One region of the Streptomyces sp. NBC_00210 genome, then DNA from elsewhere that is predicted to be linked to it. Evidence: riboswitches for the same ligand, from Rfam matches in the RefSeq annotation. Region 1 holds a riboswitch; the other holds the start of a gene.
The links. Region 1 has a riboswitch for S-adenosylmethionine ahead of thrC (threonine synthase). Riboswitches for the same ligand answer to the same signal wherever they lie in the genome.
Positions count from the first base shown of each region.

Region 2: it holds a riboswitch for S-adenosylmethionine, as region 1 does, so the genes downstream of both, OG729_RS29020 (aminotransferase class V-fold PLP-dependent enzyme) here and thrC (threonine synthase) in region 1, are expected to answer to the same signal.

Region 1 covers NZ_CP108120.1:4,755,454-4,765,500, reverse strand. The annotation lists gene groL (chaperonin GroEL) at 1-1,557, opposite strand, end outside; gene OG729_RS21685 (cold-shock protein) at 1,898-2,101, opposite strand; gene OG729_RS21680 (MoaD/ThiS family protein) at 2,532-2,807, opposite strand; gene thrC (threonine synthase) at 2,834-4,114, opposite strand; SAM riboswitch class I at 4,132-4,259, opposite strand; gene OG729_RS21670 (glucosyl-3-phosphoglycerate synthase) at 4,404-5,342, shown strand; gene OG729_RS21665 (hypothetical protein) at 5,381-5,557, shown strand; gene OG729_RS21660 (trehalose-6-phosphate synthase) at 5,611-7,014, shown strand; gene otsB (trehalose-phosphatase) at 7,100-7,960, opposite strand; gene OG729_RS21650 (DUF3263 domain-containing protein) at 7,970-8,206, opposite strand; gene OG729_RS21645 (extracellular solute-binding protein) at 8,333-9,559, opposite strand; gene OG729_RS21640 (SIS domain-containing protein) at 9,843-10,047, shown strand, end outside.
Region 2 covers NZ_CP108120.1:6,419,551-6,429,597, reverse strand. The annotation lists gene OG729_RS29040 (NYN domain-containing protein) at 1-160, opposite strand, end outside; gene OG729_RS29035 (hypothetical protein) at 196-438, opposite strand; gene OG729_RS29030 (rhomboid family intramembrane serine protease) at 589-1,317, shown strand; gene OG729_RS29025 (Lrp/AsnC family transcriptional regulator) at 1,392-1,673, shown strand; gene OG729_RS29020 (aminotransferase class V-fold PLP-dependent enzyme) at 1,755-3,167, opposite strand; SAM riboswitch class IV at 3,369-3,486, opposite strand; gene trpD (anthranilate phosphoribosyltransferase) at 3,584-4,648, opposite strand; gene OG729_RS29010 (ubiquinol-cytochrome c reductase cytochrome b subunit) at 4,807-6,429, opposite strand; gene OG729_RS29005 (Rieske 2Fe-2S domain-containing protein) at 6,426-7,478, opposite strand; gene OG729_RS29000 (c-type cytochrome) at 7,475-8,284, opposite strand; gene OG729_RS28995 (heme-copper oxidase subunit III) at 8,350-8,970, opposite strand; gene OG729_RS28990 (hypothetical protein) at 9,149-9,550, shown strand; gene OG729_RS28985 (Ig-like domain-containing protein) at 9,613-10,047, opposite strand, start outside.

The DNA.
Region 1 (10,047 bases):
GGCGATGACGGCCTCGGTGGTCAGGAACAGCGCCGCGATGGAGGCCGCGTTCTGCAGGGCAGAGCGGGTCACCTTCGCGGGGTCGATGATGCCCTCGGCGATCATGTCGACGTACTCGCCGGTCGCGGCGTTGAGGCCGTGACCCACGGTCAGGTTGCGCACCTTCTCCACAACGACGCCGCCCTCAAGGCCGGCGTTGACCGCGATCTGCTTCAGCGGGGCCTCCAGGGCCAGCTTCACAGCGGCGGCACCAGTGGCCTCGTCACCTTCGAGCTCGAGCTTCTCGAAGACGGCGGACGCCTGGATGAGCGCCACGCCACCACCGGCGACGATGCCCTCCTCGACGGCGGCCTTGGCGTTGCGCACCGCGTCCTCGATGCGGTGCTTGCGCTCCTTGAGCTCGACCTCGGTCGCGGCGCCGGCCTTGATGACGGCCACGCCGCCGGCCAGCTTCGCGAGGCGCTCCTGGAGCTTCTCGCGGTCGTAGTCCGAGTCGGAGTTCTCGATCTCGGCACGGATCTGGTTGACGCGACCGGCAACCTGGTCGCTCTCGCCCGCACCGTCGACGATCGTGGTCTCGTCCTTGGTGATGACGACCTTGCGGGCGCGGCCCAGCAGGTCCAGGCCGGCGTTCTCGAGCTTGAGGCCGACCTCCTCGGAGATGACCGTGCCGCCGGTGAGGATGGCGATGTCGTTCAGCATCGCCTTGCGGCGGTCGCCGAAGCCCGGGGCCTTGACGGCAACGGACTTGAAGGTGCCGCGGATCTTGTTGACGACCAGGGTCGACAGAGCCTCGCCCTCGACGTCCTCGGCGATGATCAGCAGCGGCTTGCCGGACTGCATGACCTTCTCGAGGAGCGGCAGCAGGTCCTTGACCGAGCTGATCTTCGAGTTGACGATCAGGATGTACGGGTCGTCGAGCGACGCCTCCATACGCTCCATGTCGGTGGCGAAGTACGCCGAGATGTAGCCCTTGTCGAAGCGCATACCCTCGGTGAGCTCCAGCTCCAGACCGAAGGTCTGGGACTCCTCGACGGTGATGACGCCTTCCTTGCCGACCTTGTCCATGGCTTCGGCGATGAGCTCGCCGATCTGGGTGTCGGCGGCGGAGATGGAGGCGGTCGAAGCGATCTGCTCCTTGGTCTCCACGTCCTTGGCCTGCTCGAGCAGGGCACCCGAGACGGCCTCGACGGCCTTCTCGATGCCGCGCTTGAGGGCCATCGGGTTGGCGCCGGCGGCTACGTTGCGCAGGCCCTCGCGAACCAGGGCCTGGGCGAGAACGGTCGCGGTGGTCGTACCGTCACCGGCGACGTCGTCCGTCTTCTTGGCGACTTCCTTGACCAGCTCGGCGCCGATCTTCTCGTACGGGTCCTCGAGCTCGATCTCCTTGGCGATGGAAACACCATCGTTGGTGATCGTGGGGGCGCCCCACTTCTTCTCGAGGACGACGTTACGGCCCTTGGGGCCAAGGGTGACCTTGACGGCGTCGGCGAGCTGGTTCATCCCGCGCTCGAGACCGCGCCGTGCCTCCTCGTCGAACGCGATGATCTTGGCCATGTGAAGTGGTCCTCCCGGACTGGGGTGGATTCTCCGGACCGCGCCTGGCGCCCGCGACGGACGGCCTGCAGGCCTTGTGGTTCCTTGCCCCACCCGGCTTGCGGACCTCACCGACCCGGTCCTCGTTGTCACTCTCACTGTCAGAGTGCTAACGCCAATGATTAGCACTCGACCCCAGAGAGTGCAAGCGCCCGAAGGGCTCCGTGAGGGGTGGTGGCCGGGCGCGGGCGGACGTGCACGCAATCCCGGCGTGCATACACGCGCACGAAGGGCCCGCATCCCTCGCGGGATGCGGGCCCTTCGGCGTGAGCGTGAGTGCGTCGGTGGTCGATCGCGCCGATCAGACGGCGAGCTTGACCATGTCCGCCTGCGGCCCCTTCTGGCCCTGCGAGATCTCGAATTCAACTCGCTGACCCTCTTCAAGGGTGCGGTAGCCGTCCATCTGGATCGCGCTGTAGTGGACGAAAACATCCGCACCACCGTCGACCGCGATGAAGCCGTACCCCTTCTCCGCGTTGAACCACTTGACGGTGCCCTGAGCCATGCCTAACTCCCCTATTACTGGCCCTTGCGCAGGACCGCACTTCGCGGACCCGGGTCAGACCTCACCCCGACAGGAGGGGTGTGCGCCGGAACGCGTCGACCGCGGCTGAATGTATCTGCCCAACTGCCCTCTGCAACAGGTCAATCGGACGAGAATTCTGAGCACGCGCGAACGGAAAATTGACCCGAATTCAAGAAATTACGGGGCAAGTCGGGCCCGGCAAATCACACCTAAGAGAGGCAATTCGATCGACCATATTGGCTGCTTCTTGTCACGCTCGGGCGCATTCTCATATGCGCCCGGCACACGCAGCGGAGGGGGGCTTCCCCAACTGTACCGCGCTCAACCATACAGAATTGCCCCCTCCGCTTCTCTTGCGGAGAGGGCAATACGCGTAACTCTGTGTGCCGTCCGACACGGCGTTTGACGATCAGCCTCCGGCGACGGCGGGGATGATCGAAACTCCCGCCCCGTCCGGCGTCGCCGTCTCGAGTCCCTGCTCGAAACGCACGTCGTCGTCATTCACGTACACGTTCACGAAGCGGCGCAGCTTGCCCTGGTCGTCGAGGACCCGGGCGGCGATTCCCGCGTGGTTCTTCTCCAGGTCGGCGATCACCTCGGAGAGGGTCGCGCCCTGGGCCGAGACCTCGGCCTGACCGCCCGTGTAGGTACGGAGAATGGTGGGGATGCGGACGTTGACACTCATGGTGCGTGCCTTTCTCGGGAGTCGGATCAGCCGGCCAGGCCGGCGTCGCGGAACGCGTCCAGGCTCGGGCGAATCGTGGCGGACGGGCCGGTCGTCGGCGCCACCGCGTCCAGGGTCTTGAGGCCGTCGCCGGTGTTGAGGACGACCGTGGTGAGCGCCGGGTCGAGCACGCCCGCCTCGATCAGCTTCTGCGTCACGCCCACGGTCACGCCACCAGCGGTCTCCGCGAAGATGCCCTCCGTGCGAGCGAGCAGCTTGATCGCGTCGACGACCTGCTCGTCGTTGACGTCCTCGACCGCACCGCCCGTGCGGCGCGCGATGTCCAGGACGTACGGACCGTCGGCCGGGTTGCCGATCGCCAGCGACTTGGCGATGGTGTTCGGCTTCTGGGGGCGTACGACGTCGTGTCCGGCCTTGAAGGCGGTCGACACCGGCGAGCAGCCCTCGGCCTGGGCGCCGAAGATCTTGTACGGCTTGTCCTCGACCAGGCCGAGCTTGATCAGCTCCTGCAGACCCTTGTCGATCTTCGTCAGCTGCGAGCCCGAGGCGATGGGGATGACGATCTGGTCCGGCAGCTGCCAGCCGAGCTGCTCGCAGATCTCGTACGCCAGCGTCTTGGAGCCCTCGCCGTAGTACGGGCGGAGGTTGACATTGACGAAGCCCCAGCCCTCGCCGAGCGGGTCGCCGATGAGCTCCGAGCAGAAGCGGTTGACGTCGTCGTAGTTGCCCTCGATGCCGACCAGCTCGCCGCCGTACACCGCGGCCATGACGACCTTGCCCTGCTCCAGGTCGTGCGGGATGAACACGCAGGAGCGGAAGCCGGCCCGCGCGGCGGCGGCGCCGACCGCGCCCGCGAGGTTGCCGGTGGAGGAGCAGGACAGGGTGGTGAAGCCGAAGGCGCGTGCGGCCTCGACGGCGATGGCGACAACGCGGTCCTTGAAGGAGTGCGTCGGGTTGCCGGAGTCGTCCTTGATGTACAGGCCGCCGGTGACGCCCAGCTCACGGGCCAGGTTGTCGGCCTTGACGAGCTTGGTGAAGCCGGGGTTGATGTTCGGCTTCTCGGCCACGTCGGCGGGGACGGGCAGCAGCGGGGCGTACCGCCAGATGTTGTTCGGACCCGCTTCGATCCGCTTCCTCAGCGCCTCGGGGTCACCGACCGGCAGGTCGTATGCGACTTCCAGCGGCCCGAAACAGGAGGCACAGGCGAAGATCGGGCCGAGTTCGAAACGCTCTCCGCACTCGCGGCACGAGAGCGCCGCGGCGGGACCGAGGTTCACGGGGGTGGTTGCGACAGTCTGCACAGCCATGATGGCGAGGCCCTTTCTCCTCATCTTCCTCGTGACGCATTTCGCCACGAGACGGAATTGGCACCTTCCCCACCGTGACCTCGCGGTCGGCGGGAGGGTTGCCGGGGCTTCAACGGGCCGTTCCCTCTGCCCCTCTGGATGAGCGGTATTCGATTGTCAGCGTGATGACCCCGGCATGCGACGGTCATCCGCGTTGTTCAAGACTGTAACCGAAGGCGGGAACGGTTGAGATAGTCGTCCGAACCGCGAGATGGATCACTTGCCGATCACGAGCCAGGGAGAAACGAGCGTGCTGGAAGAGGTGGAGCGCTGGCTGACCAGGCGTTCCTGGTCGGCGGCCGACCGCCCGCTCGGCAGGCTGATGGCCGCCAAGCGCGGTACGACCATCAGCGTCGTCCTGCCCGCGCTCGACGAGGAGTCGACCGTCGGTGAGATCGTCACCGTGATCCGGCGCGAGCTGATGGAGGCCACGGCGCTGGTCGACGAGCTGGTCGTGATCGACTCGGGCTCAAGCGACCGTACGGCCGAGGTGGCCGCGGCGGCCGGTGCGCGGGTGGTGCACCGTGACGCGATCCTGCCACGGATACCGGCGGTCCCCGGCAAGGGCGAGGTGCTGTGGCGCTCGCTGATGGTGACCAGCGGCGACATCGTCTGCTTCGTCGACGCCGACCTGCGGGAGTTCTCCGCGGACTTCGTCTCCGGGATCGTGGGGCCGCTGCTGACCGACCCCGAGGTGCAGTTCGTCAAGGCGATGTACGACCGTCCGCTGGGTGAGACGCCGGGTCAGGGCGGCAGGGTCACCGAGCTGGTGGCGCGCCCGCTGCTCAACCTGCACTGGCCGCAGCTGGCCGGCTTCGTCCAGCCGCTGGGCGGGGAGTACGCGGCACGGCGCTCGCTGCTGGAGCGGCTGCCCTTCCCTGTCGGATACGGCGTGGAGCTGGGCCTTCTCGTGGACGCGCTGCACACGGTGGGCCTGGATGCGCTGGCGCAGGTGGACGTCGGCTCTCGCAAACACCGCCACCAGGACGGACAGGCACTGGGCCGGATGGCGGCGGCGATCTACCGCACGGCTCAACTCCGGCTTTCCCGGGGCCACTTGGTGCGTCCTGCGCTCACCCAGTTCGAGCGGGGCGAGGGCGGTTTTGAACCGCGCACGTACACGGTGGACACGGATGAGCGGCCGCCGATGCGCGAGATCGGTGAGTACGCGGCGCGTCGCGCGGCATAAGCACGAAGAACCGGCCATCTTGTCTAAATTTCCCATGTATGAGCTTTAGACACAGAGTGGCGTTTCTCGGACAGGCGGTGGCCGACACCATCGCTCCCGCGCACCGCGGCAACCACAACAGCGAGCTCTTGTGGCTGCTGGGCGGCCTGGCGCTGAGCCTGACCGCGGCCGGGGTGGTCGCGGTCGCCGCGACACGGGGACGGCGTCATCATTGATGGCGTGCCGTACTCACGTTTGAGGGTCTGAGGGACGGGCTAGGTTTCGCGACATGGTCTCCGAGCACGCTGCCGCCCAGGTACTCGTCGCGTCGAACCGCGGCCCGGTCTCGTACACCCTGAACGAGGACGGGAGCCTCGACTCCCGCCGCGGCGGGGGCGGCCTGGTCTCCGGCCTCTCGGCCATCGGCTCCGAGGCGGAGGCGCTGTGGGTCTGCGCCGCCCTCGGCGACGGCGACCGCGAGGCGGTACGGCGCGGGGTGGCCGAACCCGGCGTACGGATGCTCGACATCGACACCACCGTGTTCACCGAGGCGTACAACGGCATCGCGAACTCGGTGCTGTGGTTCCTCCACCACATGCTCTACCAGACGCCGCTGGAGCCGGTCTTCGACGCGGAGTTCCGCCGCCAGTGGGCGTCGTACGAGGCATACAACCGCGCCTTCGCGGACGCACTGGCCGAGGAGGCCGCGCCGGGCGCCGCCGTCCTGATCCAGGACTACCACCTCGCGCTGGCGCCCCGAATGCTCCGCGCCCACCGTCCCGACCTGCGCATCGGCCACTTCTCGCACACGCCGTGGGCCCCGCCGGAGTACTTCCGGCTGCTGCCCGACGACATCGCCGCCCAACTGCTCGGCGGCATCCTCGGCGCCGACCGGGCCGCGTTCCTCACCCGGCGCTGGGCGGACGCGTTCACCGACTGCTGTCACAGCGTGCTGGGCCCCGGCATCCCGTCCGGCACCCGGATCGGGGTGCACGGCCTCGGCGCGGACGCGGACTTTCTGCGGGAGCGGTCGGACCGGCCGGATGTCCATGAGCGCCTGGTGGCACTGCGCGAGCAGGTCGGCGGGACGGACCGGAAGACGATCGTGCGGGTGGACCGCACCGAGCTGTCCAAGAACATCGTGCGCGGGCTGCTCGCCTACCGGCACCTCCTCGAGACCCGTCCCGAGTGGCGGGAGCGGGTCGTCCATGTCGCCTTCGCCTACCCGTCCCGGCAGGACCTGGCGGTCTACCGCGACTACACGGCAGAGGTCCAGCGCGTCGCCGACGAGATCAACTCGACGTACGGGACGGCGACTTGGAGCCCTGTCGTACTCCATGTGAAGGACGACTTCGCCCGCTCGCTGGCCGCGTACCGGCTTGCGGACGTGGCACTGGTCAACCCCATCCGCGACGGTATGAACCTGGTCGCCAAGGAGATTCCGGTCGTATCGGACGCGGGCTGCGTGCTGGTGCTTTCGCGCGAAGCAGGAGCGTACGAGGAACTGGGCGAGGACGCTCTGACGGTCAATCCGTACGACGTGACGGGCACCGCCGACGCGCTCCACGAGGCGCTGACGATGCCGGACGACGAACGGGCCCGGCGCACGAAGCGCCTGGCGGCCGCGGCGACGGCGCTGCCGCCGCAGAAGTGGTTCCTGGACCAGCTGCGGGCGCTGCGCGAGAGCGCGTGAGATTCCGGGCCAGGACCGGCGCGCGCGAGAGCGCGTAGGAACCCTGACCCGCGCCGGCCCGAGTTGAGAACCCGGGACCCGGGCCTTACTCCGACCGGCTCTGCAGCCGCCGCGCGAGCGCGCCCAGGAACTCCACGACCGCCGCCGGGCCCGGCAGCAGCAGGTCGGCGCGGCCCGCGACCTCCGGCACCTCCGCACTGCCGCTGCACACCAGCAGACCGGGCACGCCGTCCGAGCGGAGCTTCTCTACGGCCGCGAAGGCGGGCAGATCGCCCAGGTCGTCGCCCGCGTACAGGACCGCTTCGGCCCCCACTTCGCGTACGTACTCGGCGAGGGCCACGCCCTTGTCCATGCCCGGCGGGCGCAGCTCCAGGACCATGCGGCCGGGCTCCAGGATCAGCCCGTGGCGGGAAGCGAGCTCGGCAAGCGGCCCGCGCAGCGCGTCGAATGCGGCCTGTGGATCGGACGCACGGCGGGTGTGGACCGCGACCGCCCGGCCCTTCTCCTCGATCCACGTGCCGTGCCAGGCGCCGATGCGGTCGAGAAATCCGGGCAGCTCGGCACGGACGGCGGCGACGCCGGGATGCGGGGCGGGGGCCTTGACCGTGCCGCTGACGGCGTCCCAGCGCTCGGCGCCGTAGTGGCCGAGGACGACGAGGTGGTCCAGGCCCGGCTCTCCGGCGAAGCCGCCGTAGCGTACGGCGACTCCGGCGGGCCGGCCGGTGACCACGGCGACGGAGGCTACCTGGGGCGCAAGGGCGGCGATTGCGGGGACGGCGCCGGGGTGGGCGCGGGCCTGCTCGGGGTCGGGCACGATCTCGGCGAGCGTGCCGTCGAAGTCGAGGCCGACGACGGATTTCTCGGGCCGGGCGAGAAGCGCGGCCAGGCCTTCACGGCCGGCGGGGGTGGACGGCGTCGGCAGGGAGTGCGCGTACGGGGAGCCCATGCCCCGACCCTATCGGCGACTGCGTTTGGCGTCCCTGACACGGCGGAGCCGGTTGACCGTGACAGGGTCGTGGGCGAGGGCGCGCTCGTCGTCGATGAGGGCGTTGAGGAGCTGGTAGTAGCGGACCGGGGAGATGCCGAGCTGCTCCCTGATGGCCCGTTCCTTGGCGCCGGGTCCCGGCCAGGAGTGGTGCTCCATGGCCAGTACGGCGCGGTCGCGCTCGGAAAGCGCCTCGTCGTGGGTCATACGATCCAACATATCGGCGAGGCGCCGGCTCGGTGTCCCGGCTGTTCGGCGCCGCATAGCGCTGCTCGACGTTATCCGCGTTATCCGCGTTATCCGCGTTATCCGCGTTATCCGCCGCTGTTCGCGCTATTCGGCGTGCTCGGCGACGGTGGCGTCGCGGCCGATGCGGCCGAGGACGTCCTTCGGCTCGGTGCCCTGCTCCATGGCGGTGCCGATGTTCTTCTTGATGCTCTCGCTGACCTTCGCCCACGACGTCTTGCCGACCGGCGGAAGCACCGAGGTGGGGAGCTCCTCGAGGAACTCCCTGAGGTCCTGGTGCTTCGGGTTCTGTTCCATCGCCTCGGACGCGGAGACCGTCACCGGCAGCAGGTCGTTCTGGCCTGCGAAGTCGAGAACGTTCTTGTCGCTGAAGACGAAGTCGAGGAACTTACCGATCTCGCTGCGGTGGCCGTTCTGCTTGAAGCCCATGATCCAGTCGGCGACGCCCATAGCGGACTTCGGCTTGCCGGTGATGCCGGGCAGCGCCACCTTGCCGACCTGGATATTGGCCTTCTGAGCGGCCTGCATCAGGGACGGGTGGCCGTTGAGCATGCCGACCTCGCCGCGGGTGAAGGCGGCGAAGGCGTCCTTGCGGTTCAGCTTGCCGGGGGCGACCGGTCCGGTGAGGCCCTTCTCGACCAGGTTCGCCTTCAGCCAGTCGAAGGTGGCGATGTTCTGCTCGGAATCTATGGAGTAGCTGCCGCTCTGGTTGGTGTATCCCTCACCGCCGCCGCTGAGCAGCCACATCATGGTCTCGGCCTGGGCCTCTTCAGGACCCAGCGGCAGGGCGAAGGGGTACTTGGCGTTGGTGTTGGCCTTCAGCTTCTTCGCGTCGTCCTTGAGGTCGTCCCAGGTCTTCGGGTCCTCCTTGATGCCCGCCTCCTTGAAGAGCTGCTTGTTGTAGAAGAGCAGCCGGGTGGAGGCGACGAAGGGGAGGCCGTACTGGACGCGTCTCATCTCGCCCGCGTCGACGAGGGGGCCGAGGAAGTTGGACTGCACGGGGATGGAGAGCAACTGGTCGGCGGAGTAGAGCTTGTCGGCCGCGGCGTAGTCGGCGTACGCACCGATCTGCGCGACGTCGGGGGCCTTGCCGGCCTTGACCATCTCGGCGACCTTGCGGTCGACGTCGTTCCAGGACTCGATCTGGACGTCGATCTTGATGCCGGGGTTCTTGGCGGTGAAGGCCGCGGCGAGGTCGGACCAGTACTTCTTGCTGCTCTGGCCGCCGTCGACGTCGTAGTCGGCCGCGACGAGTTTGAGGGTGACATCGCTGGAACCGCTGGAACTGCCACAGCCCGTCAGGGCCACCGTCATGCCTAGTGCGGCAAGTGCCGCGGTCAGACCCAAGAAGCGCTGCTGCACAGCTCTTCCCCCACCCTCTGCTGTTGGTTGCAAGACTTGTCCCAGTCAGTTCCCCCGTGATGTCCGCTGAGATGAGGTGCGATTTTCCCCTATGGTGCCGCCGGAGGTCTACTCCACTGCATATCACTTCGACAACGTCTGTCCCTGAGGGCTTGAGCGTTGCCCGGGTGCGCCGATGCCTGCTAAGCACGACCCGGAGTTGTGCGTACGTCTACCTCGCTAGGAGCCATGCCGCATGTCCCGCACCGCAGCAGAGATAGCCACCCAGCCCGCGTGCTGGCGCCGAGCGGCCGAGGCCGCGGCCGCCTTCGACGGACTGCCGGAGCCGGGTGAGCGCGTCGCCGTCACCGGGTGCGGGACGTCCTGGTTCATGGCGATCGCGTACGCGGCGCTGCGGGAGGCGGCGGGGCTCGGCGAGACGGACGCGTTCGCGTCGTCCG
Region 2 (10,047 bases), 1.7 Mb from region 1:
GCAGCTGGGCCGGGAGTTCGGAGACCGTCAGGCCGCCGAACGCGTCCGAGACCAGCGCCACCACCCGGCGCCGTACGCCCTCCGGCAGCGGGCGGTCGAGCGCCTCGGCGGCGTCACCGGCCGCATCGGCCGGCTCAGCGCCGTGTGCAGGCTGCTCCACGATCCGTCACCCCACTACCCGTTCGGGCCGCTCCCTCAGGAGCCGGCGCCCGGCCTGTCCACCAGCTCGATCTGGTCCACCGCATTGCACCAACGGCAGCGCACCGACTCGATGGTCTCACTGACCACCTCGCGTTCCTCGACCGTCGGCTCTCCGGCCAGGTCCAGATGGACGTACTCGACGACCTTGGAGGAGCGCGTGACGTCGAAACGGGTGAGGTTGCCGCAGAGCGTGCAGCGCCAGCGGGTCTTGGCGGTCGGCATGGGAACCGTCGTCATCGAGCCGTCCTCTTCCATGATGCGGGTGCGGGTGCCGCTGTGCGCCATCGAACTGCGGGTGTACTGCCCGTAACCCTACGGCCTCGCCGGTACCCTGTGCCGCGGCGAGGCACCCTGTACCGTTCAGTCCCACTACGCCATGCTCTGTCCATGATCGGTTGGCGGGGTGCGGGCCTCGGGAGCGCGGTCCTGCGGGGCACGCTCACCGGACCTGCGGTGACGTACGGAGTGATCGCCGTCTGCTGTGCGGTGTTCGTGATCAGCCCGGTCTCGGGCGTCAACCCGGTGTACGGCACCGGTGACGCGCTGCTGACCGCGCAGAGCCTGTATTTCCAGCGCTGGGGCGTGATCCCCGCCGAGCTGCTGAACAGCTCCCCCGACACTCTCCTCACTCCCCTCACCGCCCTCTTCGTCCACGGCAGTTGGCTGCATCTGCTGGGCAACATGCTCTTCCTCTACGTCTTCGGGGCGATGGCCGAGGAGCGCATGGGGCAGCTGGAGTTCGCCCTGTTCTATCTGGGCTGCGGCTACCTTGCGCTGCTCGCCTACGCGGCGGCCAACGCCGACTCCGAGCAGACCCTGGTGGGAGCGTCCGGGGCGATCTCGGGCGTGCTCGGGGCGTTCCTGTACCTCTTCCCGAAGGCCCGGGTCACCAGTCTCTTCCCGTTCCTCTTCTTCCTGCCGCTGCGCTTCCCCGCATGGATCGTGCTGATCTTCTGGTTCGTTCTGCAGGGGTTGGCGGCGCGAGGGGCGGGCAGCGGTCCGGGGGTGGCGTATCTGGCGCATCTGGTGGGGTTCGGGATCGGGTTCCTCTACGCCTGGGGGCGATTCAGGCGTACGGCTGCCGTGATTCCCGGGGGCAGTGACATAGGGGGCTGACGCCGGGCGGCACCGGGACCCCCAGCCAGTAGGCTTGAGGCCCAAGCAGCGGCCACCGAGGGAGAAAGCCAGCCGTGATCACCGCGATCGTGCTCATCAAGACCAGCGTGGACCGCATCCCTGAGATCGCCGAGTCGATCGCCGCGCTGGACAGCGTCAGCGAGGTCTTCTCCGTCACCGGCACCTATGACCTGATCGCCATGGTGCGGGTGGCGAAGCACGACGACCTTGCGGATGTCATCCCCGGCCGGATCAGCAAGATCCAGGGCGTGGAGGCGACGGACACGCATGTGGCGTTCCGTACGTACTCGCAGCACGACCTGGAGGCGGCGTTCGCCATCGGCCTGGACGCGTAGCGCCTGAGGCGGGGGCACACAGGCAACAAGCCCGCGCCGGCAGGCGCGGGCTTGTTCATGGGCCCAGGGCAGCGGACCGGGTCAGACGGCCGGGACGCAGCGGCCGTCCTCCGTGTGGTACGTCCACTTCGCGCCGTCGCGCACCAGCTCCTTCACCGCCCCCACGAAACGCTCCACGTGCTCGTCCGGCGTCCCCGCACCGAAGCTCACCCTGATCGCGTTCAGCGAGCGCTCACCCGGCTCGGCCTCCGGCGCGCCGCACTCGCCCGGGTCCTGCGGGTCGCTGCCGAGCAGCGTGCGTACCAGCGGGTGGGCGCAGAACAGACCGTCCCGGACGCCGATCCCGTACTCCGCCGAGAGCGCCGCCGCGAAGTGCGAGCTGTTCCAGCCCTCCACCACGAAGGAGATGACGCCGACCCTCGGTGCGTCGTCACCGAAGAGGGAGAGGACCTTCACCTCGGGGACCTCCGCAAGTCCCTCCCGCACCTTCGCGATCAGGTGCTGCTCGCGCTCGACCAGCGACTCGAAGCCCGCCTCGACCAGCGCCTTGCAGGCGGACGCGATGGAGTAGACGCCGATCACATTCGGCGATCCCGCCTCGTGACGCGCGGCCGTGTTGTGCCACTCGACGTCCACACCGCCGTCCGTGCGCCGCGCGACCTTCCGCGAGGCGCCGCCGCCCGCCAGGTACGGCTCCGCGTCCTGCAGCCAGTCCGAGCGGCCCGCGAGAACGCCCGAGCCGAAGGGTGCGTACAGCTTGTGCCCGGAGAAGGCGATCCAGTCGACGTCCAGGTCCTGCACGGAGACCGGGTGGTGCGGCGCCAGCTGAGCGGCGTCCAGCACGATTCGCGCGCCGTGCGCATGCGCCGCGGCCGCCAGCTCCTTCACCGGCCACAGCTCACCGGTCACATTGGAGGCGCCGGTCACGCAGACCAGCGCGGGGCCGTGAGGCTCACGACCCGCGAGGGCACGCTCCAGTGTGGCGACGGCGTCCTCCGGCGTGCGGGGCGCGTTCAGGTACGTCACCCGCGCGTCCCTCCAGGGCAGCAGCGAGGCGTGGTGCTCGGTCTCGAAGACGAAGACCTGGCAGTCGGCGGGCACGGCCTGGGCCAGCAGGTTGAGGGAGTCCGTGGTCGAACGGGTGAAGATCACCTGGTCGCCGGGCCGGCAGTCGAGGAACTCGGCGACCGTGACCCGGCTGTTCTCGAAGAGGTCGGTGGACAGCTGCGAGAGGTACCCGGCGCCCCGGTGCACGCTGCCGTAGTACGGCGCGTACGCGGCCACGTCGTCCCACACCCGCTGCAGCGCCGGCGCGCTCGCGGCGTAGTCGAGGGCGGCGTAGGTGACCTCACCGCCGGTCACGAGCGGGACCGTCACATCGCGGCCGAGGACCGGCAGCGGCGCCGCGCAGGCGGGGTCGGCGGAGTCGGCAGCGGCGGAGGCTACGGAGGAGGGGGCAGAGGCGGCGGCAACGGCGTTCGGGCGTGCGGACATGGCGATATCTCCCGGCAAAGGCGGAATGGCTTCGTGAACCCGCGCATCGGCGCCTCAACGGCCGCTCTGCACGCGGGGGTTGCCTCGAACGCACGGCAACTGACCGTACGGAGGCGTACTGAAGTGGGGGCGAAAAGCCCTATCGCATTCGCTTGCTCACGAGACTGCTCCCTTGAGGACCAGGACCCCAGGGTTTGCAGGGGTCCGCGCTTGCCGCAGACCTCGCTGCCCACGGCCTGGTCTTCACCCGGGGCACCCCGCCACGGACGGAGGGTTGCCGGACAGCGAGCCGGGGCCTTAATCGCTGTCACTCATGACCTTGAAGAGCATCCTGCCATACGTCCCGCGGCGTGCAAGGCGAGGTCCAGTTCCTGAGACGGGAACCAGCACACGCCTTGCCTCACGCCACAGACGCCTCAGGCGTTGCTGACGGCCACCCAGCGCTCGAGCGCCGCCCTGGCCGCACCCGAGTCGATCGACTGGGCGGCCCTGGCCATGCCGGCCGCAAGCTGCTCGTTCAGCGTGCCGTCCGTCGGCTCCAGCGCCGCCAGCGCCGCTGCCGAGTTCAGCAGCACCGCATCCCGTACCGGCCCGGTCTCACCACTCAGCAGCCGGCGCGCGACATCCGCGTTGTACGAGGCGTCGGCGCCCCGCAGCGCCTCCACCGGCACCAGGTCGATGCCGATGTCCCGCGGATCGAAGGCCTCTTCGCGCACGGCGCCGTCCCGTACCACCCAGACCCGCGACGTCGCCGTCGTAGTCAGCTCGTCCAGACCGTCGTCACCTCGGAAGACCAGCGCCGAGGAGCCGCGCTCGGCCAGCACGCCGGCCACGATCGGCGCCACGCGGGCGTCCGCGACGCCGGTGGCCTGAGCCTTCACCTTCGCCGGATTGGTCAGCGGGCCAAGGAAGTTGAACGTGGTGCGGATGCCCAACTCCTTGCGGGCGGCAGCCACATGCCGCAGCGCCGGGTGGAACTTCACCGCGAAGCAGAAGGTGATCCCCGCCTCGTCCGCGACCTCGACGACCCGCTGCGGGGTCAGCTCGAGATTGACGCCCAGCTTCTCCAGCACGTCCGATGCGCCGCTCGCCGACGAGGCGGCACGATTGCCGTGCTTGACGACCTTCGCGCCCGTCCCCGCGACGACGATCGCGGACATCGTGGAGATGTTCACGGTCTTGGCGCCGTCGCCGCCGGTGCCGACGATGTCGACGCTGGGCCCGGGCACCTCGATCAGATTCGCGTGCGCGTACATGGTCCGTACGAGACCGGAGATCTCCTCGACCGTCTCGCCCTTGGCCCGCAGGGCCACCACGAAGCCCGCGATCTGTGCGTTCGTCGCCTCGCCGCTGAGAATGCGGTCCATCGCCCACGCCGTGGCGTCTGCGCTCTGGTCACGGTTCTCCAGGAGGGCGTTCAGCACGACGGGCCAGGAGAGGTCCGCCACGCTGTCGCCGCCACCACGGGTCACAACGTTCATGGTCCACTCCAGGGTCCACAGCCGAACAGGGATGCTCCCACCCTATCCAGCCCCGGGGACAGCAAAGAGCCCCGTCCGATGAATGGACGGGGCTCTCGCTCAGCTACCGCCGGGAGGTGCCCCCAGCTGTGGCGACCGCTGGGGGCGGTCAGCTGGGATCAGTGGTGGCCGTGGCCGCTGGTGATCTCCTTGTACTCATCCGGGGTGGGCTTGGGGATCTTGGTCCCCTCGCCGTAGAAGCCCTTGCTGAGCCTCGCCCTGAGCTTCTGGGTGAGCGGGACCTTGCGCTCGACACCGTTCTCGTCGACCGTCGGGCCGATCTCCAGCGGCTTGGGCTGCTCGTGCGCGGTCAGCGTGTACAGCTGCTCCTGGTTGAGCGGCTCGTGGACCTCGACGAACTCACCGTGCGGCAGGCGCTTGATGATGCCGGACTCGCGTCCGTGCAGCACCTTCTCCCGGTCGCGACGCTGCAGACCAAGGCAGATTCGCTTGGTGATGACGAAGGTGACGACCGGCGCGACGAAGAAGCCGATCCGGGCGAACCAGGTGATGTCGTTGATCGACAGATGGAAGAAGACGGCGAACATGTCGTTTCCACCTGCGATCAGCAGGACGAAGTACCAGGTCAGCCACGCCACACCGAAGGCCGTACGGGTCGGGGCGTTGCGCGGGCGGTCCAGGATGTGGTGCTCGCGCTTGTCCCCGGTGACCCAGGACTCGACGAACGGGTAGACCGCGATCGTGGCCAGGACCAGCGGGAAGATCATCAGCGGGATGAACACGCCCAGGGCGAGAGTGTGGCCCCAGAAGTTGATCTCCCAGCCGGGCATGGCCCGGATCAGCCCCTCGGAGAAGCCCATGTACCAGTCCGGCTGAGCGCCGGTGGACACCTGGTCCGGACGGTACGGACCCAGCGCCCAGATCGGGTTGATCGAGGCGATGGCGGCGACGGCCGCGATCACACCGAAGACCAGGAAGAAGAAGCCTCCGGCCTTGGCCATGTAGACCGGCAGCAGCGGCATGCCGACGACGTTCTTGTTCGTACGTCCGGGGCCCGCGAACTGCGTGTGCTTGTGGTAGAAGACCAGGATCAAGTGGCCCACCAGCAGGCCCATCATGATGCCCGGCAGCAGCAGGATGTGGATCGAGTAGAACCGGCTCACGAAGTCCCCGCCGGGGAACTCCCCGCCGAAGAGGAAGAACGACATGTACGTGCCGACGATCGGCATGGACAGGATCGCGCCCTCCATGAACCGGACACCCGTACCCGAGAGCAGGTCGTCGGGGAGCGAGTAGCCGGTGAAGCCGGTGAACATGCCGAGCACCAGCAGCAGGAAGCCGAAGACCCAGTTGACCTCGCGGGGCTTGCGGAAGGCGCCCGTGAAGAAGACGCGCATCATGTGCACGATCATGCCCGCGACGAAGATCAGCGCCGCCCAGTGGTGGATCTGCCGGATGAGCAGGCCGCCGCGGACGTCGAAGCTGATGTCCAGCGTCGAGGAGTACGCCTCGGACATCCGGATGCCCTGCATCGGGACGTACGAGCCGTCGTACACGACTTCGTTCATGCTCGGGTGGAAGAACAGCGTCAGATACACACCCGTGAGGATGATGATGATGAAGCTGTACAGGCAGATCTCACCCAGCATGAAGGACCAGTGGTCCGGGAAGATCTTCCGCATGTTGGACTTGGCGAGGGAGTAGATCCCGAGCCGTCCGTCCGCCCAGTCGGCGACCCGCTCGCCCGCGGGTGCCTTGCGGTTCTTCTCTGTAGTACTCATCCGCGCTCCCAGAAGGAAGGACCGACGGGCTCTTCGAAGTCGCCGAGCGCCTCAAGGTTGCCCTCAGCATTCACACCGATCCGCAGCTGCGGAAGGGCGTGACCGGCCGGGCCGAAGATGACGCGGGCGCCGTCGGAGAGGTCGAAGGTTGACTGGTGGCAGGGGCAGAGCACGTGATGCGTCTGCTGCTCGTACAGGCTGATCGGGCAGCCGACGTGGGTGCAGATCTTCGAGTACGCCACGACGCCCTCGTGCGACCACTCGAGCTCGCGCTTGTCCTTGATGTCCTCCGGCTGCAGACGGACGATCATCAGGGCCGCCTTGGCGATCTCCTTCTGGAAGTCGTGCGCGTCCTCCTCCAGGCCCTCCGGCTTGGCGAAGGTCAGCGATCCGACGACGATGTCCTCGGGACGCAGCGGCTCATTGGTGTTCATGTTGATGAGCTGCTTGCCCTTGGCCCACAGAGTGGTCCGGAGCTTCTTCTCGGGCAGCGGTCCCAGGTCGCGCAGCAGCATCACACCGGCGAGCGGCACCATGGCCAGCGCGCCGAACATGGTGGTGCGGATCAGCTTGCGCCGGCCGAGCGCGGACTCCTCGGCACCCGCCGCGAAGTCCGCCATCACCTTGGCCTTGACCTCGGCGGGGGCCGCGATGGGGTGGCGCTCGTCGGCGATCTCCACATCGGACATCAGGGTGCGGGCCCAGTGGACCGCGCCCGCGCCGATGCAGAAGAGGGCGACGCCGAGCGTCATGCCCAGCGAGAAGTTGAGCGCGCTCACATGGCCGATCGGCCAGATGAACACGATCTTGTCGACCGGGAAGATGACGTACGAGGCGATGAAGCCGATCGTGGCCAGCATCGACAGCGTGAACAGGAAGGCGACCGCACGCTCGGAGCGCTTGGCGGCCCGCTCGTCGATGTCCTGGATGCGCGGCTTGTGGACCGGCAGCCCCGGGTCGGCGAACGGATCTTCGGCAGTCTCTACCGTGCCGTGCGCGGTGCCCTGCTCAGCGGGCAGGTTCTCTTCTGGAATCTCTTGGCTACTCATGACTTCTTGGCCTTAGCGGTGTGGGCCGCGACCCAGACGGCAACTGCGATCAGTGCACCCAGACCGAAGATCCAGCCGAACAGACCCTCGGGCACGGGGCCGAGGCCACCCAGCTTGAGGCCGCCGGGGCTCTCGGACTCGTCACCGTTCACGTTCTGGAGGTACGCGATGATGTCCCGCTTCTGCTGCTCGGGCATCGTCGTGTCGGGGAAGGAGGGCATGTTCTGCGGGCCGGTCTGCATGGCCTCGTAGACATGCTTGGGTTCCACGCCCTCGAGGTTCGGGGCGTACTTGCCGTCCGTCAGCGCACCGCCCTCACCCGTGAAGTTGTGGCACTGGGCGCAGTTGGTACGGAACAGGTCGCCACCCTTGGCGATGTCCGCACCCTCGGGGCTGTACTGCTTCTCGGTCGGCGCGATCGGACCGGCGCCGAAGGAGGCGATGTACGCCGCGAGCTGGTCGATCTCGCGCTGCGTGTAGATGACCTTCTTCTTCGGCACCTGGGCGCCGGGCTGCTGGGCCGGCATCCGGCCCGTGCCGACCTGGAAGTCGACCGCGGCGGAGCCCACGCCGACCAGGCTCGGGCCGTCAGAGGTGCCCTGACCGCCGGTTCCGTGGCAGCTGGCGCAGCCGACGGTGTAGAGCTTCTTGCCCTCCTGGATGGCGAGGGACTGGGCGGTTTCATCGGCCTGCGCCTTGTCCACGGGTGCGAACGCGGCGTACAGCCCCCCAGTGGCCGCCAGCGCGAGGAGTAGGACGACGACCGCCGCCAACGGATGGCGTCGTCGTGCGGAGAGCTTTTTCACGGATTACCCCGGTGTCAGGATCTTCTGCGTCGATGCTTGCTGGATGTGTGTCGGGCCCGGCCCGACTACTTGATCATGTAGATCGTGGCGAAGAGGCCGATCCAGACGACATCGACGAAGTGCCAGTAGTAGGACACGACGATGGCGGCGGTTGCCTGCTCGTGAGTGAACCTTCTGGCCGCGTACGTCCTGCCGAGTACCAGCAGGAAGGCGATGAGGCCGCCCGTCACGTGCAGGCCGTGGAAGCCGGTGGTCAGGTAGAACACCGAGCCGTACGGGTCGGAGGACAGCGAGAGGCCGTCCTTCTTGACCAGCTCGGTGTACTCGAAGACCTGACCGCCGATGAAGATCGCGCCCATCACGAAGGTGATCACGAACCAGGCGCGGAGCTTCTTCACATCGCCCCGCTCCGCGGCGAACACGCCGAGCTGGCAGGTGAGGGAGGAGAGCACCAGGATCGTGGTGTTCGTCGCCGAGAAGGGGAAGTTCAGGGCCGAAGCCATTTCCTTCCAGTGCTCGGCGCCCGTCACCGATCGCAGGGTGAAGTACATCGCGAAGAGGGCCGCGAAGAACATCAGCTCGGAACTCAACCAGATGATGGTTCCGACGCTGGTGAGGTTCGGTCGATTGACCGACGGGTGCGCGTGCCCGGTTTCTACTGTCGTTGCTGTCGCCACGACCGACATTATGTCGGTCGCTTATCCCGCCCTCACTCCGGGGGGTGCCGTTCGGTGTGTCAGTAGGCTGTGTCCAGCCCGAACGGCCCATCGAAGCAGTGTCCGAAGCGCTGTTGACAGGGAGTGGGACGGAGTAGCATCCGCGCATCGGTTCCTGATGCAGTGCCGCCGTCGATTCGGAGGAACAATGCAGTCGAGCGCCACAGTCCTGGTCTACAGCGACAACGCCAACACTCGCGAGCAGGTGCGGCTGGCCGCTGGACGCAGGCCCGCGCCCGATGTTCCCCCGGTCGAGTTCGTCGAGTGCGCCACCCTCCCCGCCGTACTGAAGCGGCTGGACGAGGGCGGCATCGACGCGTGCGTCCTGGACGGTGAGACGGTTCCCGCGGGCGGCATGGGCGTCTGCCGGCAGATCAAGGACGAGATCTTCAACTGCCCGCCGGTGCTGCTGCTGATCGGCCGCCCGCAGGACGCCTGGCTGGCCACCTGGAGCCGTGCGGAGGCCGCGGTGACGCTCCCGGTCGATCCGGTGGAGTTCGCCGACGCGCTGGCCGGCCTGCTGCGCGCCCGGCTGGCCATCAATTCCTGAAGCCGAGCCGCTTTCCCAGTCGCCCTTTCTGAGACGGGCCCGGACCGTGCCTGGCCGGGCCGTCAGACCTCGGGACGCAGCCGCGCCACGTCCACCGGGCTGCTGCCGTCTTTGGTGTCGGCCACCAGCGCGCTGCCACCGCGCCACCTGTCCCAGGACACGTTCCAGTCGCCGAAGCCGTTGCCGAACGGGTCCATCTCGGCGCCCTGGCTGTTGATGACCTTGACTATGTCGCCTTCACGGACGGTCTCGAAGAACCACGCGGCGTTGCCGGTGGACATCCCGGTGCAGCCGTGGCTGACGTTCGCGTACCCCTGTGAGCCGACCGACCAGGGCGCGGCGTGGACGTACTCACCGCTCCAGGTGACCCGTGTCGCGTAGTAGACGGGCAGGTCGTACGAGTCCGCACTGCCCTCCGCTATCCCGATGCTGGTACCGCGCATCCGTACGAAGTACTCCTTGCCGAGCACGACCTTGATTCCGTTGCGGGTGGAGAA